2 regions of the Nocardia terpenica genome follow, and region 2 is predicted to be linked to the other one. Evidence: riboswitches for the same ligand, from Rfam matches in the RefSeq annotation. Region 2 holds a riboswitch; the other holds the start of a gene.
What was found. Region 2 has a riboswitch for cyclic di-AMP ahead of HPY32_RS13395 (resuscitation-promoting factor Rpf1 domain-containing protein). Riboswitches for the same ligand answer to the same signal wherever they lie in the genome.
Positions count from the first base shown of each region.

Region 1 (14,789 bases), 1.2 Mb from region 2:
GCCCGCCGGGGCTCGGCGGCGGACGGCGACGGCTCAGGAGGAGGGTCGGCCGAGTAGCCGATCCGTTTCGCGCCGTTCGCGTTTGGTGGGCCGACCGGAGCCGCGATCGCGCCGGGGCAGGGACGCGAGGATCTCCGGGGCGGGTGGCGGCGGACTCTTGTCGATCAGGCACTGGGCGGCGATCGCCGCACCCACGCGCTTGGCGATGACCCGCTCCACGACGACGATGCGCTCCAGGCCGTTGACCCGCACCCGCACCTCGTCGCCGGGCTTGATCTGGTGGGCAGGTTTGACCGCCACCCCATTGACACGCACGTGCCCGCCGCGACACGCGGTCGCGGCGGCAGACCGTGTCTTCATCAAACGCACAGCCCAAATCCAGGAGTCGACCCTGCTCACCCGCCTCTCCGCGATTCTTGGCCATACAGGTAAGAGCCGCGAGACTTGGTCACAGGTCCTGCGTCGACTGCCCCGTGAGCTTTGGGCGTACCCGACGAGTTACCCATGTGCTCACGAGACCAGTCGTCACGTGGGCCGAAATCCTTCACGTGTACCAGGTTACGGGCTCGCGAAGCAGGGCTCAGGCGGCGACGCGGCGCGCGGTGACGATGGAGTCCGGGTTCAGCGAGGCGTAGCTGACGGTCTCGCCCGACTGCGGGGCCTGCAGGATCTTGCCGTCGCCGGCGTACATGGCCACGTGGCCGCCGCCGTTCTGGATGACCAGGTCGCCCGGCCGCAGCGACTCGAAGGCGACCGGCTTGCCGACGTGCGACATCTCGAAGCTGGTGCGCGGCAGCTGGATTCCGGCCTGCTTGTAGGCCCACTGCACGAGGCCGGAGCAGTCGAAGGACGACGGGCCGGACGCGCCCCACACGTAATCGGAGCCGATCTTCGTGCGGGCGGCGTCGAGCGCGACATCGCCGGCGGTGTTGTGCTGCTGCTGGAACATGCCCGGCATCGGCGGCGCGAAGTTGGGCAGCCCCGGGGCGGCCTGACCCGGCCCGGCCATGGACTGCGGCGCCAGCACGTGCTGGGCTTCCTTGATCTGGTCGGCGTGGTCGGCGAGCGCCTGGTTGACCTGGCCGACCTGCTGGTCGAACTGCGGGCCGACCGGCACGTCGAAGTTACCGACGCCGGGGATGTTGATGGTCGCGGCCATGGCCGGAATCGCGGGCATGGCACCGGTTGTGGCGGCGACGGCGCCGAAAACTAGGGCGCCCTTCACGGAATTCGGGAGTCGCGACTCCCGTTGCAGACTGTGTTTACCCACCGAGCTGAGTCTCCTGTTTCTTCCTGCCCACTCCGCCGACCGGGTTAGCTGTCGGGTTCGGGTCGGGAAGATCGGCCCTACCCCGACGGCCTTGCGGCCGAAGGGGATTCACCCCGTGTAACTGGTTCCCCGGCTCGGTGATCGGGCTGCCCACCCGACCCTCGATTAGGCGGCTGCCTAGCGGGCCGCCCCTGGGGTGAGCGACATACTCCGCTAAGTCACGAAGAGATTACGGCTACGCGCGGGTGTTGTCCACCCCACAGCGCGCGTGTCGATACGACACCGACGAAGTCCCAGGACAGACCCCAGTTCTGCGGTCCCGGGCAGTAGGTCACGGCGCGATATCGATTCGGGCACAGGCGTTATCGAACCGAGAATCGCGCGCGTTACAAATTCGGACACCCGCTCAGTGCGCGCCGCCGTTACCTGGGGAGACGGTCCGTTCGAGGTCCTCGATGCGGCGGCGGGCGTCGGCGAGCTCGACCTCCAACTGCCCGAGCGCCATCACCAGCGGGCCCACCGCGAGGTCGGCGACCAACTGCGGATCGTCGTAGCCGCGCTCGATGGCCACCAGTATGTTGCTGCGGATGCGCGCGGCGACCGGTGCGTCGGCCGGTACGTTCCACGACTCGACCACCTCCGCGACGGTGGGAACGGACTCCTCGGACATGGCCCCTCCCTGCAACTGGGGATCAGGTTCGCGAACAGACACCAGCGTAGAAGGGCCCGGGGCCGCGGGGGACCACCTCCGCGCAATAGGGCGAGCGCAATCCGCACCTTCCGACCATTCGGATTCCTACGGCGCCACGACCCTTCGATATCCGTCTCTACGGCATTCGATAGATACGGCGAGAAAGCGGAAGGCACGCGCTACGGTGTACGGGCATGGACCCCGTGCGGAATCCGTATGCCCCCGGCGCCGGCCAGCGGCCGCCCGAACTCGCGGGCCGGGACAAGCAGCTCGACGCCTTCGACATCGTGCTGGAGCGCGTCTCGCGCGGGCGGCCCGAGCGCAGCGTGATGCTCACCGGACTGCGCGGGGTCGGAAAGACCGTGCTGCTCAACCAGCTTCGCTCGGCCGCGCGCACGCGCGGCTGGGGCACGGGCAAATTGGAGGCGCGACCCGATCAGGAGCTGCGCCGGCCGCTGGCCTCGGCGCTGCACATGGCGGTGCGGCAGATCGCGGTGGCGCACCGCAATCCGGAGCTGGTCGACGACTTCCTCGGCATCCTCAAGGCTTTCGCGCTGCGCGCCACCGCGGACAAGGGCATGCGCGAGCGCTGGCAGCCCGGCATCGACGTGCCCGCGGTGACCGGCCGGGCCGATTCCGGCGATATCGAGATCGACCTGGTGGAACTGCTGATGGAGGCCGCGCAGGTGGCCCGCGACGGCGGCGTGGGCATCGCGGTGTTCATCGACGAGATGCAGGATCTGGGACCGGCCGACGTCTCCGCCGTCTGCGGCGCGTGCCACGAATTGAGCCAGGAGGCAGCGCCGTTGATCGTGGTGGGCGCGGGCTTGCCGCACCTGCCCGCGGTGCTGTCGGCGTCCAAGAGCTACTCCGAGCGACTGTTCGGCTACCACCGCATCGACCGGCTCGACCGCGAATCGGCGGACCTGGCGCTCATCGCGCCCGCCGAGCGCGAGCAGGTGAAGTTCACCGAGGGCGCGCTGGATGCGCTGTACCGCAAGGCCGACGGCTATCCGTACTTCGTGCAGGCGTACGGCAAGGCCACCTGGGACGTGGCCACGCAGAGCCCGATCGGCGCGGAGGACGTGGAGCTGGCCGCACCCACGGCCGAGGAGGAGCTGGCGGTCGGCTTCTTCGGCTCCCGCTACGAGCGGGCGACCCCGGCGGAGCGAGAGTACATGCGCGCCATGGCCGATCTGTCCGGCGACGACGGTCCGGTGGCGACCGCGGCGGTGGCGGCCGAGCTCGGGCGCAAGCCCGCGTCGCTGTCTCCGGCGCGGGATGGGTTGATCAAGAAGGGGCTCATTTATTCGGCGGAGCGGGGGACTATTGGGTTTACTGTGCCGCATTTCGGGCGGTATCTGCGGAGTGTGAGCTGAGTTCCCGGCCAAAAGCATGCCGGGAACAACGTGGGGGGCGGGCCGGGAACAACGTGGGCGCGGGCCGGGAACGCGTGGGTGGTAGCCGCGTATTCGCTTGTATTCCAAGATCATTAGAGACGGTTAGATTTCACAGAAGCCAACCCCTACCGGTGAGTAACAAACGCTCCTACACTCGAATGTGATTCTGATCACGTCCGAGGAGGACAGCATGGCGACCACCGCGAAAGTCGACGCCACCGAGGAACAGGCCCGGGCGCTCGTCGAGGAATCCCGCGAAACGACCTGGGCCAAGCCGTCGTTCGCGAAGGAGATGTTTCTCGGTCGCTTCCGGCTCGACCTGATCCACCCGTACCCGCGGCCCTCGGCGGAGGACTCCGCCAAGACCGAGGCGTACCTGACCCGACTGCGCGCCTTCTGCGAGATCATCGACGGCGAGGCGATCGAGGCGGAGTCGAAGATTCCCGCCGAGTACGTCCAGGGGCTGGCCGAGCACGGCTGCTTCGGCCTGAAGATCCCGGAAGAGTACGGCGGACAGGGACTTTCGCAGGTCGGCTACAACCGGGCGCTGATGCTCGTCGGCTCGGCGCATCCCAGCCTCGGCGTGCTGCTGTCGGCGCACCAGTCCATCGGCGTGCCGGAACCGCTGAAGCTGGCCGGGACACCCGAGCAGAAGCGAGAGTTCCTGCCGCGCTGCGCGAAAGGAGCGGTCAGCGCCTTTCTGCTCACCGAGCCCGACGTCGGCTCCGACCCGGCGCGGATGGCCTCCACCGCCACGCCGACCGCGGATGGCGAGGCGTACGAGCTCAGCGGCGTGAAGCTGTGGACCACCAACGGCGTGGTCGCCGAGTTGCTGGTGGTGATGGCACGGGTGCCCCGCAGCGAGGGCCATCGCGGCGGCATCTCCGCGTTCGTGGTGGAGGCCGACTCGCCGGGCATCACCGTGGAGCGCCGCAATGCCTTCATGGGCCTGCGCGGCATCGAGAACGGCGTCACCCGCATGGACAAGGTGCGGGTGCCCGCGCGCAATCTCATCGGCCGCGAGGGCGACGGCCTGAAGATCGCGTTGACGACCCTCAACGCCGGGCGGCTCGCCATTCCGGCGCTGTGCACGGCGGCGGCCAAGTGGTCGCTCAAGATCGGCCGGGAATGGTCGGCCGCGCGGGTGCAGTGGGGGCGGCCGGTCGGCGAGCATGCCGCGGTGGGCGCGAAGCTGTCCTTCATCGCCGCAACGACTTTCGCGCTGGAGGCCGCGCTGGACCTGTCCGGCGCCATGTGCGACGAGGACCGCAACGACATTCGCATCGAGGCGGCGCTGGCCAAGCTGTGGGCCTCGGAGATGAGCTGCCGCATCGCCGACGAGCTGGTCCAGATCCGCGGCGGCCGCGGCTACGAGACGGCCGCCTCGCTGCGGGCGCGCGGCGAACGCGCGGTCGCCGCCGAGCAGTTGGTCCGCGATCTGCGCATCAACCGGATCTTCGAGGGCTCCAGCGAGATCATGCGGCTGCTGATCGCCCGCGAGATGGCCGACGCGCACATGGCCGCCGCCGGGGCACTGGTCGACCGCAATGCCGAGTTCAAGGACAAGGCCAAGGCGGCGGTGGGCGCGAGCGGTTTCTACGCCAGGTGGTTCCCGCAGTTGGCCGTCGGCGCGGGCACCGTGCCCGCCACCTACGCCGAATTCGGGCCGCTGGCACGGCATCTGCGCTTCGTCGAGCGCTCCGCGCGCAAGCAGGCGCGCTCGCTGATGTACGCGATGGCGCGCTGGCAGGCGAAACTCGAGTACCGCCAGGGCTTCCTGGGCCGCATCGTCGACATCGGCGCGGAGCTGTTCGCGATGTCGGCGGCCTGCGTGCGGGCCCAGGCGCTGCGGGCCGAGGACAGCCCCGAGGCCCCGGCCGCCGAACAGCTGGCCGACGCTTTCTGCAAGCAGGCCCGAATCCGCGTGCACCAGCTGTTCGCCGCCCTGTGGGACAACACCGACGACACCGACACCACCGTGACCCGCGCCCTCCTGGACGGCCGCTTCCGCTGGCTCGAGGGCGGCGTGCTCGACCCCAGCGAGGGAACGGGGCCGTGGATCGCCGAATGGCAGTTCGGCCCATCCACGGAACAGAACCTGCTCTCGCCATTCCTCCCCTCGACCCGCACCGGCGCGACGACATAGGCCGGAGCCCAAGAAGCACAACGTGACTCCGGCGGACCGAACTAGCCGAGCGTGGCGAAGAATTCGCGGAGGTCGGCGGCGTAGGCGGTGGACTGGTCCATGGCGATGAAGTGATGCCCGGACGGGTTGTGCTCGGGCCAGTGCACGATCTTCGCCGTGCGTTCGGCGAGGCGGCGGATGCCCGGTGTGCTGCTGTAAACGCCGGTCGGGACCTGGGCCGAGCCGGTGGGCCAGGCGAATCCGGTGCTGTCGTAGTAGGGCCAGGCCGAGGTCGCGAAGGTGGCGGTGAACCAGTAGAGGGCGACGGTGGTGAGGACCTCGTCGCGGGCTATCGCGTCGTCGAGTGCCGCGGCGCTGGAGAATTCCTGGAACTTCTGCAGCATCCAGGCCAGCGCCGCTGCCGGGGAGTCGGTCCAGCCGAGCGCGAACGTCTGTGGGGCCGAACGCAACAGCGCGTGATGGTCGACGCCGGTCGTCCAGTCCGCCGACATCATCGCCTCGTACCCGGCGCGCTCGGCGTCGGTCAGATCGGGCACGTCGGCGGGCGTCGGGATGCCCAGCCCGGCGGTGATGTACAGGCCCAGTACCCGATCCGGCGCCGCCTCGGCCATGGCGGTGGCGACGTAGGACCCGAAATCGCCGCCCTGCACGCCGAAGCGGCGGTAGCCGAGCCGGTCCATCAGCACCAGCCACATCCGCGCGACCCGCTCGGCGGTCCAGCCGGTATCGCCCGGCGCGGCGGAGAACGCGAAGCCGGGCACCGACGGCACCACCACGTGGAAGGCCCGCGCCGGATCGCCGCCGTGCGCGCGGGGATCGGTCAGCGGGCCGATCAGCTCCGCGAATTCGGCGAAGGTATTGGGCCAGCCGTGGTTGAGCACCAGCGGCACGGCATCCGGCTCGGGCGAGCGCACGTGCACGAAATGCACGTCCAGGCCGTCGATCTCGGTCAGATACTGCGGAAACTCGTTGAGCCGCCGCTCCTGTGCCCGCCAGTCGTATTCGGTGCGCCAGTACCGGGCCCACTCCCGCACCTCCGCCACCGGCACGCCGCGCTCGCGGCCGGTACCGGGCAGCTGTCCGGCCCACCGGGTGTCGGCGAGGCGGCGATGCAGGTCGTCGAGGTCGGACTGGGGGATGTCGATGCGGAAGGGGCGGATCTCTGTGCTCATGGGAAGAACGGTAGAGGGGATGTAGGACAGCTCTGGTCCTAGATCTGACTGGAGATTATCGGCCTATCTAGTGGTTGCCCTAGATATGGCTAGATAGAGCTATCGCGCCTCGACCTTGTGATTCCGGCACGCTTTTGGCCGGAATCTACCGACAGCCGTCGGGCCCTGTGGGTCCCGGCCAAAAGCATGCCGGGACCTTGCGAGAACGTGCCGGGACCTTGCGAGAACGTGCCGGGACCTCGCGAGAACGTGCCGGGGCCTCGCGAGAACGTGCCGGGGCCTCGCGAGAACGTGCCGGGGCCTCGCGAGAACGTGCCGGGGCCTCGCGAGAACGTGCCGGGGCCTCGCGAGAACGTGCCGGGGCCTCGCGAGAACGTGCCGGGGCCTCGCGAGAACGTGCCGGGGCCTCGCGAGAACGTGCCGGGGCCTCGCGAGAACGTGCCGGGGCCTCGCGAGGACCTACGCATGGGAGGACAGGAAGATCTAGCGATCTCTAGTCGACTCGATAGATAGGCATATCGACTATGAGACAACGAGTTTCAGCCGATCCGTCGTCTACCGACAGCGGCGATTGCACAACGTGTCCATAACACCGGGTTCCGGTGGCCGACGCGCCGGAAATCCCACTCGACAACCGGGCAAGAGCGGACTGTTCAGGAGCACGTCATGTCCCCGATCGCCCTTCGCGCCGATCACCGCCTCACCGTCAGCGCCGACGATGGCACACCGCTCGCCGTGCGTACCCTCGGCGCGGCCGACGCCCCGCTCACCGTGGTCTTCGTGCACGGCCACTGCCTGCGGGCCGAATCCTGGTCCTTCCTGCGCGACCAGTTGCTGCGGCAGTGGGGGAGCGACACCCGCATGGTGTTCTACGACCACCGCGGCCACGGCGAATCCGGGGCGGCGGACCCGGCCAGCTACACCGTCGAACAGCTCGGCCTGGATCTGGACGCGGTGCTGCGTGCGGTCGTGCCGACCGGACCGGTGGTGCTGATCGGGCATTCGATGGGCGCGATGGTGGTGCTCGCCTACGCCCGGCTGTTCCCGGAGGCGATCGGCGCGCGCGTGATCGGCGTCGGGCTGCTCGCGGCCACGGCCGGGGGGCTCACCACGGTGGGCCTGGCCCGCGTCCTGAATCGGCGCACGGTGACCTCGCTGCGGGTGGCGGTGCGGCGGGCGCCGCGGGTCCTGCAGGCGTCGAAACGGTTGAGCCGCCGCGTCTTCGAGCCCATCATGCGCGAGGCGAGCTTCGGTACCCGACGGGTGAATCCGCGGGTGGTCGCCGTCGCCACCGCGATGCTCAACGACACGCCGCTGCTCACCATGGCCTGCTTCCTGGATTCGCTGATCCGCTTCGACGAGACCGCGACGCTGCGGCTGCTGGCCGATCTCCCGGCCCTGGTGCTGGGCGGGTCGGCCGACCTGATGATTCCCTTCGCGCATTCGGCGGTGCTGGCGTCGCAACTCACCGGGGCCGAACTGGTCCGCCTCGACGGAGCCGGGCACAGCGTGATCATGGAGCGCGCCGAGGAGGTGGCGGTGGCGATCGTGGCCCTGGTGGAACGCGCGGCGCGGACCGCGGGCGGCCACGCGCCCGCCTTCGCCGTCGCGGGGTGAAAGTCTAGGGAAAACCCACCGATTCCTGACGTGATCAGCAATGTTCGAAATCCCGACGAGCCAGATCGCCGAAGATCACGTACTGTGTTGTAGATCACCGTGTGTGGTCAATCACAGGCTAGAGGAGGTTTCGATGACACGCAGCGAGATCGCGGAGCTCCGCTTCGCCGTCGGCCAGCTCCGGCAGTCCATCGGCGCACTGCGCACCCATTACGGAGAGGCCAAATCGGTACGGCGCCTGGAGAACGACCTCGAACGGCTCGCCATCGACGCCGACGAGTTCGAGCAGTCACCGCCGCCCGAGGTCGCGCGGCAGCGCGAACAGGAGGTCATCTACGTCCCGGACAGCAAGTCCGACGAGGCCGCCTGGATGGGCGCCCAGGACGAGGGCCTCGGCTTCCACTCCCGCCCCCGCACCAAATAATTCGCCCACCCGCCGCGAGCCGATGCCCCACCCGGCTCGCGGCCCGGCCATGCCCGCCCCCGGCCGCCTCCCCCACCCACACCGGGTAGCCAGTTTGTCGCCCATCCCCCTCACACGCCCGATCCCCACTCCCGCTGCGCCACAACGCCCGCAAACCCGACACGGTTCGGAGCCTCCGGTGAGATCCCGGCCAAAAGCACGCCGGGATCAGACGAGTAATCAGCCCGCCGAGATCGAGAGAGCACACAGCACGCCGGGATCAAGAGAGCACACAGCACGCCGGGATCAAGAGAGCACACAGCACGCCGGGATCAAGAGAGCACACAGCACGCCGGGATCAAGAGAGCAATCAGCCGCGGATCAAGACACCTCAACCTCGGCGATACTGCCAAGTCCCCCAATCGCGGCAGCGCCAAGTCCCCAATCCCGGCAGCACCACCAAGACGCCCAGTCGCGGCAGAGCTGCCAAGTCGCCCCAACCCGGGCGGCGTGCCAAGACCCCTGATCCCGGCGTGCTTTTGGCCGGGATCTTGCTGGGGATTCCGGAGGAAAGCGTGTCGGAAACGGGGGTGGGGGTGTGGTGGGCGAAAAGTGGTGTGCGCCAATCTAGTTCGGTGAGGATTGCCGGTCGTTCGCCACTGTGGCTTGGTGGGGGGAATTCTCAGACAATGTGGCGCAAATCATATGGGGGCGGATGGGGGCATATTCTCGGGACCCGTGACAGGCCATAGCTCGGGTGTCGTATCGTGCTCAGCATCACATTCGATGCCGGAGGTAACGATGACGTTCCACGGGTTCCATGGCGTAGATCAGCGAGGCATCCAGCAGTGAGCGCCGCACCTACACGCGCGCCCGAATCGGGCACAGGAGTTTTCGGCACCGGTCGGGCGGCCATCGCCGCCCGGACCCTGCGCACCGACCGATGGTGGGTTCCGCCGCTGGCGACGGTGCTCGGGCTGGCCGCGTTCATCATCTATGCGACAGTCAGAGCCTTTGTGCGGACGGCATATTGGGTGCCGGACTACCACTACCTGACGCCGTTCTACTCGCCGTGCGTGAGTACCTCGTGCGTCGAGGGCTCCAGTCACTTCGGACACTGGGTCGGCGCGCTGCCGTCCTGGATTCCGCTCGGCTTCCTGGTGCTGCCGTTCCTGTTGCTGTTCCGGCTCACCTGCTACTACTACCGCAAGGCCTACTATCGCGCGGTGTGGTTCTCGCCCCCGGCCTGCGCGGTCTCGGAGCCGCACGCGAAATACACCGGGGAGACCCGGCTTCCGCTGATCATCCAGAACGCGCACCGCTACTTCTTCTATATCGCGGGCATCGTCGCGGTGATCAACACCTACGACGCGATCATCGCCTTCCACGGCAAATCCGGCGGTTTCGGATTCGGCCTGGGCAACATCATCATCGTCGTCAATGCCGCGCTGCTGTGGGCGTACACGCTGTCGTGCCACTCCTGCCGGCACATCGCGGGCGGGCGGCTCAAGCACTTCTCCGCACATCCGACGCGCTACTGGTTCTGGACCCAGGTGTCGAAGCTGAACACCCGGCACATGCTGCTGGCCTGGGTCACGCTCGGCACGCTGATGCTCACCGACTTCTACATCATGCTCGTCGCCAGCGGCACGATATCGGACCTGCGATTCGTCAACTGACGCCTATCGCCATGAAATCACCCTCACAGCTCAGGAGAATTCGGTTCCATGCCTGAAGTCGAGCGGCACAAGTACGACGTCGTCGTGATCGGTGCCGGTGGCGCCGGATTGCGCGCGGTCATCGAGGCCCGCGAGCACGGCCTGTCGGTCGCGGTGGTGTGCAAATCGCTGTTCGGCAAGGCGCACACCGTGATGGCCGAGGGCGGCTGCGCCGCCTCGATGGGCAACGCGAACGAGAAGGACAGCTGGCAAACGCATTTCCGGGACACCATGCGGGGCGGCAAGTTCCTCAACAACTGGCGCATGGCCGAACTGCACGCCCAGGAGGCGCCCGACCGGGTGTGGGAGCTGGAAACCTATGGCGCGCTGTTCGATCGGACGCCGGACGGGCGGATCAGCCAGCGCAACTTCGGCGGCCACACCTATCCGCGGCTGGCGCACGTCGGCGACCGCACCGGGCTCGAGATCATCCGCACCATGCAGCAGAAGATCGTGTCGCTGCAGCAGGAGGACTTCGCGGCCACCGGCGACTACGAGTCGCGCATCAAGGTGTTCGCCGAGTGCACGATCACCGATCTGCTCAAGGACGGCGACCGCATCGCCGGGGCGTTCGGTTACTGGCGGGAATCGGGCCGGTTCGTCCTCTTCGAGACGCCCGCGGTGGTGCTGGCCACCGGCGGAATCGGCAAGTCCTACAAGGTGACCTCCAATTCCTGGGAGTACACCGGCGACGGTCACGCGCTGGCGCTGCGGGCGGGGGCGACGCTGATCAACATGGAGTTCCTGCAGTTCCATCCGACCGGCATGGTCTGGCCGCCGAGTGTGAAGGGCATCCTGGTCACCGAGGGCGTGCGCGGCGACGGCGGGGTGCTGAAGAACACCGACGGCAAGCGGTTCATGTTCGACTACATCCCCGCGGTGTTCAAGGGCCAGTACGCCGAGACCGAGGCCGAGGCCGATCAGTGGCTGCGCGACAACGACTCCGCGCGCCGCACCCCCGACCTGCTGCCCCGCGACGAGGTGGCGCGCGCCATCAACGAGGAGGTCAAGGCCGGTCGCGGCACCCCGCACGGCGGCGTCTACCTCGACATCGCCTCCCGGCTGCCCGCCGAGGAGATCATGCGGCGGCTGCCGTCCATGCACCACCAGTTCAAAGAGCTTGCGGACGTGGACATCACGAAGGAGGCGATGGAGGTCGGCCCGACCTGCCACTACGTGATGGGCGGCATCGAGGTCGACCCCGACACCGGCGCGGCCACCGTGCCCGGGCTGTTCGCGGCCGGTGAGTGCGCGGGCGGCATGCACGGCTCCAACCGGCTCGGCGGCAACTCGCTGTCGGACCTGCTGGTGTTCGGCCGCCGCGCGGGCCTGGGCGCGGCCACCTATGTGGAGCAGCTGGGCGAGCGTCCCACCATCTCCGACGACGACATCACCGAGGCGTCCAAAACCGCTGTGGCGCCGTTCGATCCGCCGACCTCCGGGAGCGGCGAGAATCCCTACACCCTGCACACCGACCTGCAGCAGACGATGAACGACCTGGTCGGCATCATCCGCAAGGAACACGAGCTGGAGCAGGCCATCGAACGGCTCGGCGAGCTGCGCGAGCGGTTCGATCAGGTGACCGTCGAGGGCCATCGGCAGTTCAACCCGGGCTGGCACCTCGCGCTGGATCTGCGAAACATGCTGCTGGTCAGCGAGTGTGTGGCGCAGGCGGCGCTGCTGCGGACCGAGAGCCGCGGCGGGCACACCCGCGACGACCATCCGCAGATGGATCCGAACTGGCGCGGCAAGCTGCTGGTATGCCGGGTCGATCCGGACGATCTCGGCCAGACGGTGCCCGCGGTGACCGTGCACCCCGCCGACCAGGTGCCGATGCGCGACGAGCTGCTGGCCCTGTTCGAGCTTTCCGAACTCGAGAAGTACTACACGCCGACCGAACTCGCCGGGCATCCGGCGGCGGCCGACGCTTCCGCGAAAGGGGATGCGTAGCAATGGGTTACGACGCCCGGTTCCGAGTATGGCGCGGCGACAGCGACGGTGGCGCGCTGGTGGACTTCACGGTCGAGGTGAACGAGGGCGAGGTCGTGCTCGACATCATCCACCGCCTGCAGGCCACCCAGGCGCCGGACCTGGCGGTGCGGTGGAACTGCAAGGCGGGCAAGTGCGGCTCGTGTTCGGCGGAGGTGAACGGTCGGCCGCGGCTGATGTGCATGACGCGGATGTCGACGTTCGATCCCGCCGAGGTGGTGACGGTGACGCCGATGCGCACCTTCCCGGTCGTCCGCGATCTGGTGACCGACGTGTCGTTCAACTACGAGAAGGCGCGCCAGATCCCGTCTTTCACCCCGCCCGCGGACCTGAAGCCGGGCGAGTATCGGATGAAGCAGGTCGATGTCGAGCGCTCGCAGGAGTTCCGCAAGTGCATCGAATGCTTCCTGTGCCAGGACACCTGCCACGTGGTGCGTGATCACGAGGACAACAAGCAGTCGTTCGCCGGGCCGCGCTATCTCATGCGGGTGGCCGAGCTGGAAATGCATCCGCTCGATGTCGCCGATCGCCGCGAAATGGCGCAGGAGGAATTCGGGCTCGGGTACTGCAATATCACCAAGTGCTGCACGGAGGTCTGCCCCGAGCACATCAAGATCACCGATAATGCATTGATCCCCATGAAGGAGCGCGTCGTCGATCGGAAATACGATCCGATCGTCTGGTTGGGCAACAAACTGTTCCGGAGGTAGCCGACTGTTGCGGCGGTAGCCGATTCGGCGTCACAGGAGGGTGACGACACCGACGGCGACCGCCGCGACCAGGAGGCCGACCATCAGCGCCGTCATCACAGCGCCTGTCAGCACAAATATGCCCACGGTTGATACCGCGAACAGTAAACCGACGATGAGCCTTTCGATCCAGTCGCCGGGAAGCAGTTTGCGGTACCGCGTCGAAGTGTTTCTGATCCCACGGTCCACGACTTCCGAGTACCCATCATTAGCAGGCGCAAACATAGCTTCGTTGTCGAACGGGTGCCGAGTCGTGATCATTCGGGTCGACCGGTCGGAGCGCGGCCGCAGGGGGCACTACCACCGGTGATGGCGCGATGCGCGCCACGAGGCCGCTCGCGGGTTCCCGCCATCTGAGATCTGTTCTCGCAGAATGGAATTCAAGACCGTACAGTCGGTGCAACGGAGATCGAATCGTTAATCTCTGAGAATTATGCGCATCGGATTCGTTGGAGCAGGAATTTCTGACATGAAGTTTCGCGCTTCGGAGGCCCGCTCGCGTCGCGTGTCGAACGGTAATCAAGATCATCATGAGGCCGCCTCGAGGCGAACGGGGTTGCGGGTCCGGCGGGGGCACATATCCTTTCTCCGTATCGGGGCGGGTCCGTTGTCCTAGGGTTCCTGCACGAGCACGAGGTGAAAGGGACCGTATGCCCGGCAGGAAGCAGTACTCGGAAGCCGACCGCTGGCCGGAGACTTCCGAGGACGACCGCTGGCCGGTCGCCGAGACCGACGAGGACCGCTGGGAGGCCGCCCAGCGCCGTCGCACGGCGAGCGAGGTCGGTGAGGACCGCTACGACAGCGGCCCCACCCGCCGCCGCACCGGCAGACTGCGGGTGGAGGTGCCGCCCATCGTCAATCCGTATGCGATCGTGGCGCTGGTGGCGGCGCTGCTGGGCCTGTTCCCGGTGGCGATCGTCTTCGGCTTCATCTCCTTCACCCATCCCCGCGGCCGCGGAATGGCATTGAGCGCACTCATGCTCGGCGTCGCCGAGGTGGTAGTCCTGGCGGGCGCCCTGGTCCTGTCCGGAGCCACCCTCCCGCACATGACCTTCCGCACCCAGGCCGCCCCCACCGAAACCGCCGCAACCATAGTCTCGGTCGCCCCACCCCAGCCCACAGCAACGACAACCGTCCCCACCCCACCCGCAACCACCACATCCACCGCCTCCGCCCCACCCACCGTCACCAAGGGCGAGGTCTGCACCGAATCCCAAGCCGCCCTCATCGGCACCACCCCCGACGGCAGCACCCTGTTGTGCCTCAAGGGGACAGGCGGCTACCGCTGGACGGGGCCCTATACCGTGTCCACGGCGGTCTACGACGGGGGAGCCAAATGCAATGCGGCCTCGGACAAGACGGCTCGGACGGCGGATGGGCATGCGTTGGTTTGTGAGCGGAATACGTGGTCGCTGTGGGTGGAGTGAAGGGTCGTCCAAGGTAACGAGCGGGGTGAGGTAGGTGTAGGTGATCAGGGCGCTGCGGGTGGCGCGGCGACGCCGCTACGGTCGTACAACTCCAGCCACACGTGCGGAGCACCGTCATCGTCCGAATCACCTTCGTAGGCGGCCATTTCAAATACTCCACCTTCGAAACAGAACAGCCTTCTACGCCGCTCCATGTGAGGTCCCTTT
Region 1 is NZ_JABMCZ010000002.1:1,668,097-1,682,885, reverse strand. It holds gene HPY32_RS19595 (cation:proton antiporter) at 1-57, shown strand, start outside; gene HPY32_RS19590 (RNA-binding S4 domain-containing protein) at 34-414, opposite strand; gene HPY32_RS19585 (C40 family peptidase) at 581-1,270, opposite strand; cyclic di-AMP (ydaO/yuaA leader) riboswitch at 1,289-1,452, opposite strand; gene HPY32_RS19580 (hypothetical protein) at 1,677-1,940, opposite strand; gene HPY32_RS19575 (ATP-binding protein) at 2,156-3,340, shown strand; gene HPY32_RS19570 (acyl-CoA dehydrogenase family protein) at 3,552-5,507, shown strand; gene HPY32_RS19565 (epoxide hydrolase family protein) at 5,549-6,679, opposite strand; gene HPY32_RS19560 (alpha/beta fold hydrolase) at 7,346-8,296, shown strand; gene HPY32_RS19555 (Rv0250c family protein) at 8,430-8,720, shown strand; gene sdhC (succinate dehydrogenase subunit SdhC) at 9,548-10,378, shown strand; gene HPY32_RS19545 (fumarate reductase/succinate dehydrogenase flavoprotein subunit) at 10,427-12,367, shown strand; gene HPY32_RS19540 (succinate dehydrogenase/fumarate reductase iron-sulfur subunit) at 12,370-13,116, shown strand; gene HPY32_RS19535 (hypothetical protein) at 13,147-13,344, opposite strand; gene HPY32_RS19530 (DUF4190 domain-containing protein) at 13,806-14,582, shown strand.
Region 1: another riboswitch for cyclic di-AMP. It lies ahead of HPY32_RS19585 (C40 family peptidase); the one in region 2 lies ahead of HPY32_RS13395 (resuscitation-promoting factor Rpf1 domain-containing protein).

Region 2 (14,789 bases):
TCTCGTCCACGCCGCGCTCGGCACCGACGCTCAGAGCGCCTCCGATGCCCCGGACGCCCCCGCCTCGCCCCGCTGCACCCGCACCGCCGACACCGCCCAGGCATCGCTGTACTGCGCGGGAGAATCATCGGGGTCCGCCGCACTGGGCGAAGTATCGGAAGACGTATCGGCCGCCGAAACCTCCGCTGCCGCACCCGAATCGGCCTCGGCGGAAACCGACACATCGTCGGTCGGCGCAGCAGCGTCAAAGGCGGTGGATGAGGCATCCGCTGCCCCATCGCCGCCACCGGCGATCTCCGGCGTGTCATCCGGTTCCGTGGTCTCGGCGACTACGCCGTCGCTCGCCTGCGCGGCGGATGCGTCGTCGCTCGCCTGCCCGGCGACTGCGTCATCGCTCGCCCGCCCGGCGACTACGTCATCGCCCGCCTGCGCGGCGGATGCGTCGGCATTCGCCTGTGTATCAAGCGATTCGGTGGGGACGAGTTCCACGGCCGAGTCGTCGTAGGCCTCGTACTGGGGGGAGCCGGTGCCGCCGGGGACGACCGTGTCGGAGTGGGCGCCACAGCCGTATTCGGCGTGCACCACGTGACCGTCGGCGCCCATGGCATTGGCGCAGACACCGAAACCGGCGCGCAGGGAGCCCGCGAGGGGGACGAAGAAGCCGCACACACCGCAGGTGGAGGGGGCGGAGCGGGCCATGTCGGTGTCGGGACCGTATTCGGTGAACCAGCGCTCGGCGGCCTCGGCACGACCCTGAAGGCTGAGCACCCGGCTGCGGCCCAGGCCGATCTCCTCGGCGACCTCGTCGACCACCGGGTCGCCGGTGGCGATGTAGCCGGGCACCAGGCGCGGATCGTTCGGCGGCGGCGCGAGCAGGTCGCCCGGGGCCAGGTCGCCGGGGCGGACCCGCTGGTCCCACGGCACGAATTCGGGCGCGACCAGGGCCGTCGGGCCCGGCAGCAGCGCCGACTCGCTGACCGTCGCGTACTCGGCCTCCGGTGGGGCCGCCACCACGACCGCCCACTGCCAGCCGCGATACCCGGGCAGGGTGGCCTCGAAGTGGTGGGTGGCGGCGTGGTCGTCCTCGGCGGTGACGCCGAGATGCTCGCCCACGCCCGTCGGCTGCAACTCCAGGAGCGCACGGCGGGCCAGGCCGACCGCCTCCGCCAGGATCGGTCGCACGCCGGGGTCCGAAACAGATACTGCGCTCACGCCTTACATTTTGCCGTATGGAGAGCGAACGGCGTGCGTGGGCTGTGCGAGGGCTGATCTTGCTGGCCGGGGCGGTATTGGCCGCGGCGGGCGCGGCCGCCGTCACCGGGTGCGACCGGCCCGATGACACCCCGCGCGAACGGGTCGAGGTGATCGGCGCCCGCCCGCACGACCGCGCCGCCTTCACCGAGGGGCTCGAGGTGGACGGCACCGTCCTCTACGAGGGCACCGGCCTGGTCGGCGAGTCTTTCGTGCGCGCCACCGAGCTGGCCACCGGGGCGCAGCTGGCCCGCGTCGACCTGCCCGCTCCCCTGTTCGGCGAGGGCATCGCCCGGGCGGGTGACATCCTGTGGGAGCTCACCTGGAAGGACGGCACGGCCATCGCCCGCGACCCGCGCACGCTGGCCGAACGCGGGCGGGCCTCCTACCGGGGGGAGGGCTGGGGCCTGTGCACGCGCGGCGCCCGGCTGGTCATGAGCAACGGCACCGACACCCTGACCTTCCACGACCCGGTCACCTTCGCGCCGACCGGTTCGGTCCGGCTCACCTCGCACCACGGCGCGCGGCTCAACGAACTGGACTGCGCCGCAGACGGTTCGGTGTACGCCAATGTGTGGCCCACCGACCACATCCTGCGCATCGATCCGGATACCGGCGCGGTCCGCGCCGACATCGACGCGAGCGGCCTGCTCACCCCCGCCGAGCGCGCCGGTACCGATGTCCTCAACGGCATCGCCGAACTGCCCGGCACCGATCACTTCCTCATCACCGGGAAGAACTGGCCGACGATGTTCGAGGTGCGTTTCGTCCCGGCGTGACAGGCAATCCGACAGCGAGGCGGGCAACACAGCCCGGCCTGTGTCGGACCGTCTACCGCGTGCGGGAGAATCGGAATCGTGACTGCTTCTCGTGATCCCTCCGGAACCGATCCTGGTCGGTGGGATGCCGAGCAGCCTGCGCGCCACCCCGGATACGACCGGTACCCGCCGCCGAACACCGCCTCGCAGCGCGCGCTGCCGCCCCGGCGCGGGGAACAGGACGTGCCCGAATTCGTGACCAGGCGACTGGCCTCCGGTGAGCCGCCGCGCGCGCTGCCACCGGTCGACGCGCCGCCGCCGACCCGCGAGATCCCGGTCGAGGAGGAGCCCACCGAGGCCACCGGCCGCCGGACCCCGCGCAAGCTGACGGTCACCCGCGTGGTGGCGATGCGCAGCATCGAGCTGACCGAGAAGGGCTTCCAGACCTTCCAGCGCGCGGCGAAGGCCGACGGCGCCGACGAATCCGGGCTCACCGCACTGGTGTACGCGACGATGGCGAACTTCGCCCTCGACGCCGCCATCGCCGTCGCCCTGGCCAATACGCTGTTCTTCAGCGCCGCCACCGCCGAATCCAAGTCGAAGGTGGCGCTGTACCTGCTCATCACCATCGCGCCGTTCGCGGTGATCGCGCCGCTGATCGGCCCGCTGCTGGACCGGTTGCAGCGCGGCCGCCGACTGGCGCTGGCGGGGTCGTTCGCGGCCCGCACGGTGATCGCGATCCTGCTGATCTTCAATGTGCACGGCTGGGCGCTGTATCCGCTCGCGCTGTGCATGATGATCCTCAGCAAATCGTTCGCGGTATTGAAGAGCGCGGTGACGCCGCGCGTGCTGCCACCCGGAATAGACCTGGTCCGCACCAACTCCCGGCTCACGGTCTTCGGCCTGGTCGGCGGCACCCTGGGCGCGGGCGGCCTGGCGGGATTGGCGGCGGCGGCAGCCGGGTCGGCGGGCGCGCTGGTGTTCGCCGCGCTGATCGCCGTCGCCGGAACCTATCTCAGCCTGCGCATCCCGTCCTGGGTGGAGGTCACCGAGGGCGAGGTCCCGGCCACCCTCGGCTATCACGGCAGCGACGCCCGCACCGAGATCCTGGACGGCGAACAGGCCGGAACCGTCAAGCCGGGTCGCCGCCGGCAGCCGCTGGGCCGCTCGGTGGTGACCGGGTTGTGGGGCAACAGCTCGATCCGGGTGCTGACCGGATTCCTCACCTTCTATGCCGCCTTCGTCGCCAAATCCACCGAGCACCGGCCGGTGCAGCAGGCCGCCATGCTGGGCGTCGTGGGGGCGGCCGCGGCGATCGGCAACTTCGTCGGCAATGCCACCGGGGCCCGGCTGAAGCTGGGCCGCCCGGCGCTGATCGTGGTCGGCTGCACCGCGGCCTGCACCGCGGTCGCGCTGTTCGCCACGTTCGCGGACAGCCTGCTGGGCGCGGCGCTGGCCACCCTGGTCGGCGCGGGTGCCAGCGCCCTGGCCAAGGTGTCACTGGACGCCTCCATCCAGGACGACCTGCCGCCGGAATCGATCGCCTCCGGTTTCGGCCGTTCGGAGACGGTGTTGCAGCTGTCGTGGGTGATCGGCGGCGCGGGCGGCGTGCTGCTGCCGACCGTGTACTGGAAGGGCTTCGCGGTGGTCACCGCGGTGCTGGCGCTCGGACTGGTGCAGACCGTGGTGAGCTACCGTGGTCATTCGCTGCTGCCCGGCCTGGGCGGCAACCGACCGCAGCACGCGAAGCAGGAGGTCCCCGGCGGGCTGCCGCACGACGGCCCGGCCCCGGACGATCCCACCCCCCGAGCGACAGGAAATGCGCCCCAGTGAGCGAGCTTTCGAGCGAACTACCCGAACCGAGCGAGGCGGCCCGATGAGCCGCGCGCGCGTAGCGGTCACGGCGAGCGTGGCGGCGCTGCTCGTCTTCGTCGTCGCCGTCGCGGCCGTGGTGTTCGTGACCGTGCGAAACGCGCACACGCCCGATCCGCAGATCACCGCCTACGCCCACGGCAAGACCGTGACGGTCCCGCCCTACCGGTACTGCTCGGTGAGCCAGGCCGACAATCGGCTCGACCTCGCCTGCCGGGAAAGCGATATCACCGTCCCGCTCGACGTGCCGGTGGGCTACCCGGTGCAGCTGTCGCTGCCCAGGCACCTCGCCGACGCGCCGTGGGTGATGATCCTGGAATACCGCACCCCGCAACGGAAGAAGGTGCAGCACATCGGCACCTACCTCGATTACAAGGCGGGCACCATGGCCGTCACCGTCGACTCACATCCCGAGCGCGATCTGCGCCTCGTCGGGATCGAGATGCAGCTGGTGGTGCCGGCGCGCGACGAGAGCGGCAACGAGTCGTTCGAGCCCTACCAGGCGTGGTCGATCAGGACCGCGGGCTGAAACCGCAACCGCGGCACGACGACTCAGTGGTCGAGCTCGCGCGCCACGCCGCGGACCACCTCGGCGATGCGCTGCGCGGTCTTGCGGTCGGGATAGCGGCCCTTGCGCAGGTCCGGCTGCACCGTCGCCTCCAGCAGGGTGATCATGTCCTCGATCATCCCGTGCAGGTCGTCCGGGGTCTTGCGGGGCTGCGCGGGCGGAGCCTCCTTGCGGCCCTGGGCATTGCGGACCGAGGGCAGCGGCTCGAGCAGCTTCAGGCTGAGCGCCTGCGGGCCGCGGCGGCCCGCCGCCATACCGAATTCGACGCGTTGCCCGGGCTTCAGCGCCTCGACACCCTTGGGCAACGCGGACGACCGAACATAGACGTCCTCACCCTCATCCTGGGAAAGGAAGCCGAAGCCCTTCTCGACGTCGTACCACTTCACCTTGCCGGTCGGCACTGCGCTCACCCGTTCGTCATCGATGCCCGGACCTCCCGGGCACAACCATGGGCCCCGGGTCGTGCCCGGAACCATTGCCGCTTGCGAAAGAACGCGCCCCACACTGGTATGCAGGACGCGATGGCTTCGAGTCTACCCCGGTGCCGATACGCTCGGCACATCAGTTTTACGGTGCAGTAATGCCCGATTCCTCCCCGCATCGCACCCCGCCGCGCCGGTCCGGTGCTCCGCTGCTGTATCTCGCCCTGGGGCTGTTCGCCGTCGGCTTGCTCGCGATCGCCGCCATCTTCCTCACGCCGATCGTCTCCGACGGCAGGCCCGCGCTGTGGCTGTATCTGGTGGCGATGGCCGGTACCCCGCTGGGGCTGCTGCTGGCCATCGTTTTCGCGCTCTGGTCCGGCCGCCGGGTGCGCTGACCAACAAGCAGTTTGCCCAGTTCGTTACCGCGCTATTCCTGTGATCTTCGTCACATTACGGGGAGGTCACGGACCGGTCACGGCGGGCACTCGGATCTGACACGCCGCATCCACCTGCACAGACGGGTATGCGTAAGCCGTTGCGGCAGACGACGACCCGGTCGTACACGCCGGTTACCAAATGGTGATTTTTGGCGGAGATCGTCGTACGGTCTAACGCAGCCGGGATGCCCGGCACCACCGGCCCGCCGCACCGAGCCTCGCCCCGCGGGTACCGGACCCCGACGCAGACCAGGGGCGAGGGCGGGGAACCCACGTTCCCTACGCAGGGAAGCGGGAACGGTCGGAAACGAACGCTCCCTTGGGGTGAAGTCCCGTGGCGGCCCCACCGCACCGGGACCGGACGGCCTCTCAGTCCGAACCCGACAGCTCACCTCGCAGGCGCGTACGAGAGGGAGTCGAGGAGCCGATATGAGTGGACGCCATCGCAAACCGACAAACACCGGCCGCACCGTCGCCAAGGTCGCTGTCACGAGCGCGATCGTGGGCGGCGCTGGGGTAGCCCTCGCCGGACACGCCTCCGCGGCCTCGGATCAGGACTGGGACCGTCTCGCCCAGTGCGAGTCGGGCGGCAACTGGAGCACCAACACCGGCAACGGATTCCACGGCGGACTGCAGTTCTCCCAGGGCACCTGGGCGTCCCACGGCGGCACCGAGTACGCCGCGAGCGCCAATCAGGCCACCCGCGAACAGCAGATCGTGGTAGCCGAGAAGGTGCTGTCGACGCAGGGCTGGAGCGCGTGGCCCTCCTGCTCGTCCAGCCTCGGTCTGCACAGCGGCGCGACCATCCGCAGCGCCCCCGCCCCCACTCAGTCCACCCCCCGCTGGAACCCGGCCCCGCAGGCCGACACCCCGTCCGCGCCGCAGGCGCAGGCGCAGACCGACGGCAGTCAGGAAGTCTTCCAGGCCGTCGACAAGGCCGTCGCCGTCGCGCAGTCGCAGGGCATCCAGGTGCCGCAGCAGGCGCTCGACGTCCTCAACGCCGCCAAGGCCAACAATGTCAAGCTCGATCCGAGCATCGTGAACTTCTTCGAGGCCAACAAGGGCATGCTGCCCCACTGAGCCGCAGATATGAGAAGGCCCCCGCACCGTTCAGGATGCGGGGGCCTTCTCCGTGCGTCAGCGATTGATGACCGTGTGCGGGTGCACATAGGGCACCTGGTCCGCCGGCACCGGAAACTCGGCGTCCTCGCCGAAAGGCGACAGACCACCGGAACGGGTCGACGACAACTCGGTGACCGCGTGGTCGCCGTTGCCCAGATCCGGCCAGCCGTTGTCGACATAAGGTTTCTTCGATTTGTTCACCACGGCCTCATTCTGGCACGACGGCCATAATTCGCCATGTCCGGCGCGGGATTGTGGCCGGATCCACGCTGCCCCGCGCGGGTCCGATCCGCGGCCTTTAGGCTGGATCGGATGACCGCCACCGATGAGCCCGCCGCCACACCGGGTTCCGATACTCCCGTGACCCTGGCCGAGTGGCTGTCGGCGCGCACCGACGCGGATCTGGTGGCACTGCTGGAGCTGCGGCCCGATCTGGCCGTGCCGCTGCCGGCCTCGATGGCGGTCCTCGCGGCCCGCGCCGAACAGCGCGCCTCGGTGCTGCGCACCACCGACGAGTTGAACACCCTCGATTTCGCGGTGATCGAGACGCTGGCCGTGCAGGGCGCCGCCTTCCCGGGCCGCCGCGCCGCGCCGCTCCCCCGGCCGCGGCTGCACGAACTGCTCGGCGACCGGGTCCCGGCGGCCGCGATCGATGCCGCCGTCGAGCGCCTGATCGCCCGCGCCCTGGTCTGGGGTACCGACGAGCTGTACCTGGCGGCCGCCGCCAAGGAGGCGCTGCCGTGGCCGCTGGGCAGCACCACCGACATCCCGGACGCGCTGACCGAATCCGAGATCAATGCCGCCCTGGGTGAGATCGGCCCGGCCGAGCGCGCGCTGCTCGACAAGCTGGCGAGCACCGGCCCGCGCGGCCGCACCCGCGACGCCGCACCCGGCACCTCCCCCGATCGCCCGATCCAGCGCCTGCTGTCGCATCGGCTGCTGAACTGGGTCGACGACGAAACCGTCGAGCTCCCACCGGCGGTCGGCCAGGTGCTGCGCCGCGAACCCATCACCGACCCGCACGTGCTCGTGCCGCCCGACCCGGAACCGAGCACACACGCCGCCGCCGATGTGAACGCCGCGGCCGCGGGCGAGGCGGGTGAGCTGCTGCGGCACGGCGCCCAGGTGCTCGAGGCCCTCGCGCAGACGCCCGCACCCGCCCTGCGCGCGGGCGGGCTGGGGGTGCGGGAGTTGCGCCGGATCGCCAAGGAGACCGGCATCGACGAGAACCGGATGGGCCTGCTGGTGGAGGTGCTGGCCGCGGCGCACCTGCTGGACAAGGGAATTCCGGAACCGGAGCCGCGGACCGACGGCGTCGAGGACTTCTGGGCGCCGACCGGAGCCATGGACGGCTGGCTGGAGGGCCCCGCCGCACGGCGCTGGGTGGTGCTCGCGCACGCCTGGCTGGAGCTGGACCGGTTCCCGTGGATGATCGGCCTGCGCGACGCCAACGACAAGCCGCTGGCCGCGCTCTCGCTGGAATTGCGCAATCTGCACGCCACCCGCGACCGGCGCGCCGTCCTCGCGCTGCTGGCCGAGCACCCGGCCGGGTCCGGGCTCACCCCGCAGGACATCGCCCGCGTGCTGGCCTGGCGACAACCGCGCTGGCGCAGGCACTTTCGGACCGACGCGGTGGAGCGCACGCTCGCCGAGGCGACCGCGCTCGGGCTGGTCGGCCGCGGCGCGCTCACCTCGGCCGGGCGGGCCCTGCTGCACGGCAGCCAGTCCGATGCCGAGGCCCAGATGGACACGGCCCTGCCCGAGCCGGTGGATCACGTTCTGGTGCAGGCGGATCTGACGGTGATCGCGCCCGGACCGCTGGTCGCCGACCTACAGCGGCGGGTGGCGCTGGTCGCCGACGTCGAATCCGCGGGCGCGGCAACGGTGTACCGGATCTCCGAGACCTCGGTGCGCCGCGCCCTGGACGCCGGGATGACCGCGGCCGAGTTGCATCAGTTGTTCACCGCGCACTCGCGCACACCGGTGCCGCAGTCGCTGACCTACCTGATCGATGACGTGGCCCGGCGGCACGGGCGGCTGCGCGCCGGGATGGCCCAGTCGTTCGTGCGCAGCGAGGATCCGGCGCTGCTGGCGGAGGTGCTGGCCGCGCCGGTGGCTGAGCGGCTGGCGCTGCGGGCGATCGCCCCGACCGTGGCCATCTCGCAGGCCCCGCTGGGCGAGGTGCTGGAGCTGCTGCGCGGCGCGGGATTCAGTCCGGCGGGCGAGGATTCGTCGGGCACGATCGTGGATCTGCGCCCGCGCGGCGTGCGGATTCCGGCCCGCGCCAATGCCCGGCAGTCCTGGCGGCCCACCCCGCCCAGCGTCGAACAGCTGCAACTGCTGGTGGCGGAGTTGCGGGCCGGAGAGAAGGCGGCGCACACCCGAGCGGGTCAGTCGGTGCGCTCCGACGGCAGCCGATCCAGCACGGCGGCCGCGATGGCGCTGCTGCAGCTCGCGGCGCGGGTGCGGCGGCCGGTGCACATCGGGTACGTGGACGCGCAGGGCATCGCGACCCAGCGCATTGTCGAGCCGCTGAAGGTGGCGGGCGGCCAGTTGGATGCCCTGGACCCGGTCACCGGCGCGGTCCGGCACTTCACGCTGCACCGGATCGCGTCGGTGGCCCTGGTCGATCAGTAGAGGCAGTGCCGTCAAGCCTTGGGATTGGCCAGGCAGAAGGTCGTCTTGGGGTCGGAGACGGTGAGGAACGTGGAACCGGAGTCGCACAGGAATTCGTCGCTCTTGCCGTCGACCCGCTTGACCACCTTGACCGTGGCGTCGGTGGCGGTGCAGTCGGCGAGCGAGAAGCCGGTGTCCTTGTCCTGGTGGTAGCAGCTGCCCTGCTTGAGATTCGGGGCCAGGCACAGGAATGCGGTGGTGCTGCCGCCCGCGTTCTTCTCCTCGTAGGAGGAGTATTCGGTGCCGCAGTCCTTCTTCTGGCCGGAGGTCGACATCACCTTGTAGACGGCCTGGTCCGACGAGCAGTCGACGGGCTTGGTCTTGGCGGCGGTCGCGGAGCTCTCGGTGACATTGATACAGTCGCCGACCTTGGCGCCGGCCGTATCGGACTTGCCGGAGCTCGAGCAGCCGGTGACCGCGAGCGCGGCCACCGCCATCGCCACCAGCGCCAGCACGAGGCGAGTGATCAGCCTCGTTCCTGCGAATTTCACGTACGAAAACCTTTCTCACCCAACCGTTCACGGTGTCGTGAACGCGGTGAGGATACCCGCTGCACGGGCGCGGCGACAGCCTCAGAAGTGCATGAGGCGCAGGCCCCACAGACCGAGGAGGGAGTGACCGATGATGTTCGGCACCAGGCCGTTGAGTAGCTGCAAGCTGAAGTAGTTCACAATCGTTACCCCTTCCGGTGACCTGCGCACCGACCCGGCGCGCATCGTGATCTCTGTCGGGTTCGTCCGATCAATCGTTACGCTGATGTCCCATGGCGCTCGAGGACATCGCGCGGGAGCTCTACGGGCTCGATCCCGGAGAGTTCACGGCGGCGCGGACCGCGCGGGTCGAGCGGGCCCGCGCCGCGGGTGACAAACGGCTGGCCACCGCGATCGGGAGGCTGCGCCGCCCCACGGTGGCGGCCTGGGCGGTGAATCTGCTGGCCCGCCAGGCCCCCGACGAGGTGAGCGGGCTGCTGGACCTGGGCGCGGCCCTGCGGGACGCCCAGCGCACGCTGTCCGGCGACCGGCTGCGCACCCTCACCGCGCAGCGGCAGCAGGTGGTGAATGCGTTGGCGCGCAGGGCCGGTGGGCTCGCCACCGAGCACGGGCGCGCGCTCTCCGAGGGCGTGCTGCGCGAGGTGGGGCAGACGCTGCACGCGGCGCTGGCGGACCCGGAGGTCGGGGAGCGGGTGCGCGACGGGGTGGTCACCACCGCCGTGAACTACGAGGGTTTCGGGACGACGGGGGCGAGTTTGACTGCCGTGCCGGAGGTTTCGGAGACCGATCGCACCGCTCGGCCCGAAACTGGAACTGTCCAAAGGAAAGCCGATGCCAGCGAGCGGAAGGCCGAGGCCGACGGGCGGAGGGCCGAGGCTGCTCTACGGGAGCTCGAAGAAGCTCTCGTGACGCTCGAATCGGCCCGTTCCGCACGGGATTCCGCGCAGGACGAGGTGAGCCGGAGCGCGGCCGAACGGGAAGATCTGAGCAAGCGCATCGATAGCTTGCGCGCCGAGCTGGCCCGGATCGAAGACCAGCGTCGTTTCGCCGCCTCGGCGGAGCGGTCGGCGCGGGAGGCGCTGCACAAGGCCGAGCGGCAACTGGATCGCGCGCAGCGGTGGGTGGACAAGGCGCAGGCACGTATTCAGGACGACCCAGCGCACACTTGATTCCGGCCAAAAGCGTGCCGGAATCAGGAATAGGCTCGCAATGTGCCCGGGTACAGGTACTCGTCCGGTGGTGGCGTCGTCGTGTCGAGCCAGGCCGCGAAGAAGCCGGACAGGTCCGTTCCCGTCTTCGATTGCACGAAGCGCCGGAACTCCGGCATGGACGCGTTCCCGTAGGCGTGCGACTGGACGAACTGCGCCATTGCCGGGAAGAACACCTCGTCGCCGAGGGTGCGGCGCAGGGCGTGCAGGAACAGCGGGCCGCGGTAGTAGACCGAGGTGAACTCGCGGTTGGCGCCGGGGTTCTGCAGCGGGATGTCCCAGAACCTCGCGTCGTTGCGATGATCGGTGATCGTCCGCCGATAAAGAGCGTCGACGTCCTTGCCCTCCTTGCGCTCCGGCCACAGGTAGTCGGCCGTGTAGCTGGCGAAGCATTCGTTCAGGCAGACGTCCGACCACTGCCGCACCGACATGGAGTCGCCCCACCACTGATGGGTGTTCTCGTGCACGATCGTGTCCAGATCGGTCCACGGCGCGTAGACGGGCCGGGTCTGGGTCTCCAGCGAGAAATTGATGTCGGTGTCCACGAAGATCCCGCCACCGGACTCGAAAGGATAAGGGCCGTAGAGGGATTCGATGAAGTCCAGCACCTCCGGCAGACGCTGTTCCAACGGGCGGGCGCGCTCGGCCGCGGGCGCGAAGGCACTGATCAGCGGGGTCCCGTCGGCGCGCCGCTGGTCCAGAAAGTCGAAGTGATCGATGGCCACCGTGGTCAGGTAGCCGACCACCGGGTGCCGGGTGGCCCACTCCACCGTGCGCGTCGGTCCGTCCACCACGTCCCGCACCCGCAGCCCGTTCGACACCGCCTGCCACTGCTGCGGAATCGTGACGGTGAGATCGAAAGTCGCCTTGTCCAAGGGCGTGTCGTTGACCGGGTACCAGGATGCGGCCGAATGCGGTTCGTCCGCGACGAAAGCGCCGCCGCTGGGCGAGAACCGCCAGCCGCCCCCTTCGGTCTGCACGCCGCCGTACTCGACGGTGACGGTGAACGGCAGGCCCGGCAGCACCGGCAGGGCCGGGCTGACGGTCAGCTTGTGGTCGCCGTTGCGGTCGTACCCGGCGGGCAGATCGTTCACCGAAACCCGCTGCACCGGTGGCCCGTCGAAGTCCAGATCGAATGCCCGCAGCGCCTGCGTCGCAACCGCATTCAGCCGCGCCCGCCCGGTGAACCGGTGGCTCGGCGGGTCGTAGTCGATGGCGACGGCATAGTGGTCGACGCGGTAACCGCCATTGCCGTCGTCGGGATAGTACGGATCACCGAGCCCCGGCGCCCCGACGAACGGATCCGCGGGCGGTTGCGCCCCCGCGGGCAGCACGCCACCGCCCACCAGCAGCACACCCGCTGCAAGACAACACATCCAGCTCGACAACCGCATACGCCAGCCGCCCTTTCGGCAGGAGCCACCACCGGAGAATTGATCACGAACCGGATTAGATGCTAACCGCGCAGTTCCTCCGGCAGTTGCTGCGGATCCAACAACAGGCGTTTGGCGTCGGCGGTGCGGACCTTGGCGGCCAGGGCGATATTGTCGGCGAGCAGTTTCCATTCCACGTCGCTGATGCTCGCGCGGGCCCGCTCGATCACGCCGCGATCGCCGGTGCCCCACGCGACGGGCATGGCGCTGACCGACTGGCGGAGGTCGCCGACCGAGCGCGGGGCGCGATCGGCGCGCACGGTCACCGCGGGCACCTGTTCACCCGGCCGCATCCGATGCCCCGGCAGCGCCCGCACGACCCGGGTGATCAGGGCGTAGCGGGGCTCGGCGTCGTCGGCCTTGGCGAGGTTCACCAGCGCCAGCAGCGTGACCCCGCGCTGGTGGCGGTCCGACACCACCGCGGGCACCAGTTCCCCCTCGGCGTAGAGCTTCTCGATGCGCGAGCGGTACGGCGTCCACAGCGCCACGAACAGCGCGGTGATCGTGCCCAGCGCGAAGGCCACGGCCAGCAGGAACGAGTACGGATGATTCAGCCAGATCAGTCCGGCGGTGCCGAGGCCGAGCACGATCGCGGCGGCCAGCGCGGCGACCCGTAACCGCCGGATGTCGGCGACGACTTCGTTCACCGCGCGGGCATGCCCGCGATCCACCGCGAATTCGAAGCGTCGCACGTCTTCATTCCTAACACGCTTGTGGAGGAAGTGCCTCCGGTTGCTGTCCTCCGCTCAACCTATCGCCGGACCCAGGAGGTCGTCGGCATCGGTGATGCGATAGGCATACCCCTGCTCTGCCAGGAAACGCTGCCGGTGCGCGGCGTATTCGGCGTCCAGCGTGTCGCGGGCCACCACGGAATAGAAATGAGCCTGGCCCCCATCGTGTTTGGGGCGCAGCAGCCGCCCCAGGCGCTGTGCCTCCTCCTGGCGGGAGCCGAAGGTGCCCGAAACCTGCACCGCCACGGACGCTTCCGGCAGGTCGATGGAGAAGTTGGCGACCTTGCTGACCACCAGCACCGGGATCTCGCCGTTGCGGAACGCGTCGAACAGCGCCTCGCGCTCCCTGGTCCGGGTCGAGCCCTGGATGACCGGGGCGTTCAGGTGTTCGCCCAGCTCGTCGAGCTGGTCCAGATAGGCGCCGATCACCAGGCTCGGCGAGTCCGGGTGCCGGGCCAGGATCGACTCCACCACGGGCAGTTTGGTGCGGGCGGTGGAGCACAGCTTGTAGCGCTCGTCGGGTTCGGCGGTGGCGTAGGCCATCCGCTCGGCGTCGGTGAGCGTGACCCGCACCTCGACGCAGTCGGCGGGCGCGATCCAGCCCTGCGCCTCGATATCTTTCCAGGGCGCGTCGTAGCGCTTGGGGCCGATCAGCGAGAACACGTCGCCCTCGCGGCCGTCCTCGCGCACCAGGGTCGCGGTGAGGCCCAGGCGGCGGCGGGACTGCAGGTCGGCGGTCATCCGGAAGACGGGGGCGGGCAGCAGGTGCACCTCGTCGTAGATGACCAGGCCCCAGTCGCGGCTGTCGAACAGCTCGAGATGTTTGTACTCGCCCTTGGTCTTTCGCGTGATGACCTGGTACGTGGCGATGGTGACCGGGCGGACCTCCTTGCGCTCGCCGGAGTATTCGCCGATCTCGTCCTCGGTGAGCGAGGTGCGGGCCAGCAGCTCGCGCCGCCACTGCCGCCCGGCGACGGTGTTGGTGACCAGGATGAGCGTGGTGGCCTGCGCCTTCGCCATGGCGGCCGCGCCGACCATGGTCTTGCCCGCGCCGCACGGCAGCACCACCACGCCGGAGCCGCCCGCCCAGAACGAGTCGGCGGCCAGCTCCTGATAGTCGCGCAGGTGCCATTCGTGGGTCGCGAAGTCCAGGTCGATGCGGTGCGCCTCGCCGTCGACGTAACCGGCCAGATCCTCGGCCGGCCAGCCGATCTTGAGCAGCATCTGCTTGATCCGGCCGCGCTCGGACGGGTGCACGACCACCGTGTCGTCGTCGATGCGCGCGCCCAGCATGGGCGCGATCTTCTTGTGCCGCAACACCTCTTCCAGCACCGCGCGGTCGAGGCTGACCAGCACCAGCCCGTGCGCGGGATGCTTGACCAGCTGCAACCGCCCGTACCGGCCCATGGTGTCGACGATGTCGACCAGCAGCGGCTGCGGCACGGCGTAGCGCGAGTGGTTGACCAGCGCGTCCACCACCTGCTCGGCATCGTGCCCCGCGGCCCGCGCATTCCACAGCGCCAGCGGCGTCACCCGATAGGTGTGCACATGTTCGGGCGCCCGCTCGAGCTCGGCGAACGGGGCGATGGCCTGCCGAGCCACATCCGCCCGCTCATGATCGACCTCGAGCAGCAGCGTCTTGTCACTCTGAACGATGAGTGGTCCGTCGGTCACGGCACCTCCTGGTTCACGGGCCGCTGTCCATTGTTCCCGACCCCACCGACAACCCCACCCGCCCGACCCACCCGTTCACCGTGAGCGCAGCTCAGGGGCATGTGGCATCGGACACACCGTGAGTGACGCCTCAAATTCCCGGCGGC
Region 2 is NZ_JABMCZ010000002.1:461,019-475,807, forward strand. It holds gene HPY32_RS13360 (sacsin N-terminal ATP-binding-like domain-containing protein) at 1-1, opposite strand, end outside; partial or broken gene HPY32_RS44615 (DUF3027 domain-containing protein) at 433-1,182, opposite strand; gene HPY32_RS13370 (glutaminyl-peptide cyclotransferase) at 1,230-2,030, shown strand; gene HPY32_RS13375 (MFS transporter) at 2,109-3,842, shown strand; gene HPY32_RS13380 (DUF2771 domain-containing protein) at 3,886-4,410, shown strand; gene HPY32_RS13385 (cold-shock protein) at 4,434-4,850, opposite strand; gene HPY32_RS13390 (hypothetical protein) at 5,030-5,266, shown strand; cyclic di-AMP (ydaO/yuaA leader) riboswitch at 5,542-5,725, shown strand; gene HPY32_RS13395 (resuscitation-promoting factor Rpf1 domain-containing protein) at 5,738-6,388, shown strand; gene HPY32_RS13400 (hypothetical protein) at 6,446-6,634, opposite strand; gene HPY32_RS13405 (helicase-associated domain-containing protein) at 6,743-9,067, shown strand; gene HPY32_RS13410 (LppU/SCO3897 family protein) at 9,079-9,597, opposite strand; gene HPY32_RS13415 (coiled-coil domain-containing protein) at 9,870-10,766, shown strand; gene HPY32_RS13420 (M1 family metallopeptidase) at 10,790-12,181, opposite strand; gene HPY32_RS13425 (DUF3239 domain-containing protein) at 12,262-12,930, opposite strand; gene HPY32_RS13430 (DNA repair helicase XPB) at 12,985-14,643, opposite strand; gene HPY32_RS13435 (GNAT family N-acetyltransferase) at 14,774-14,789, opposite strand, start outside.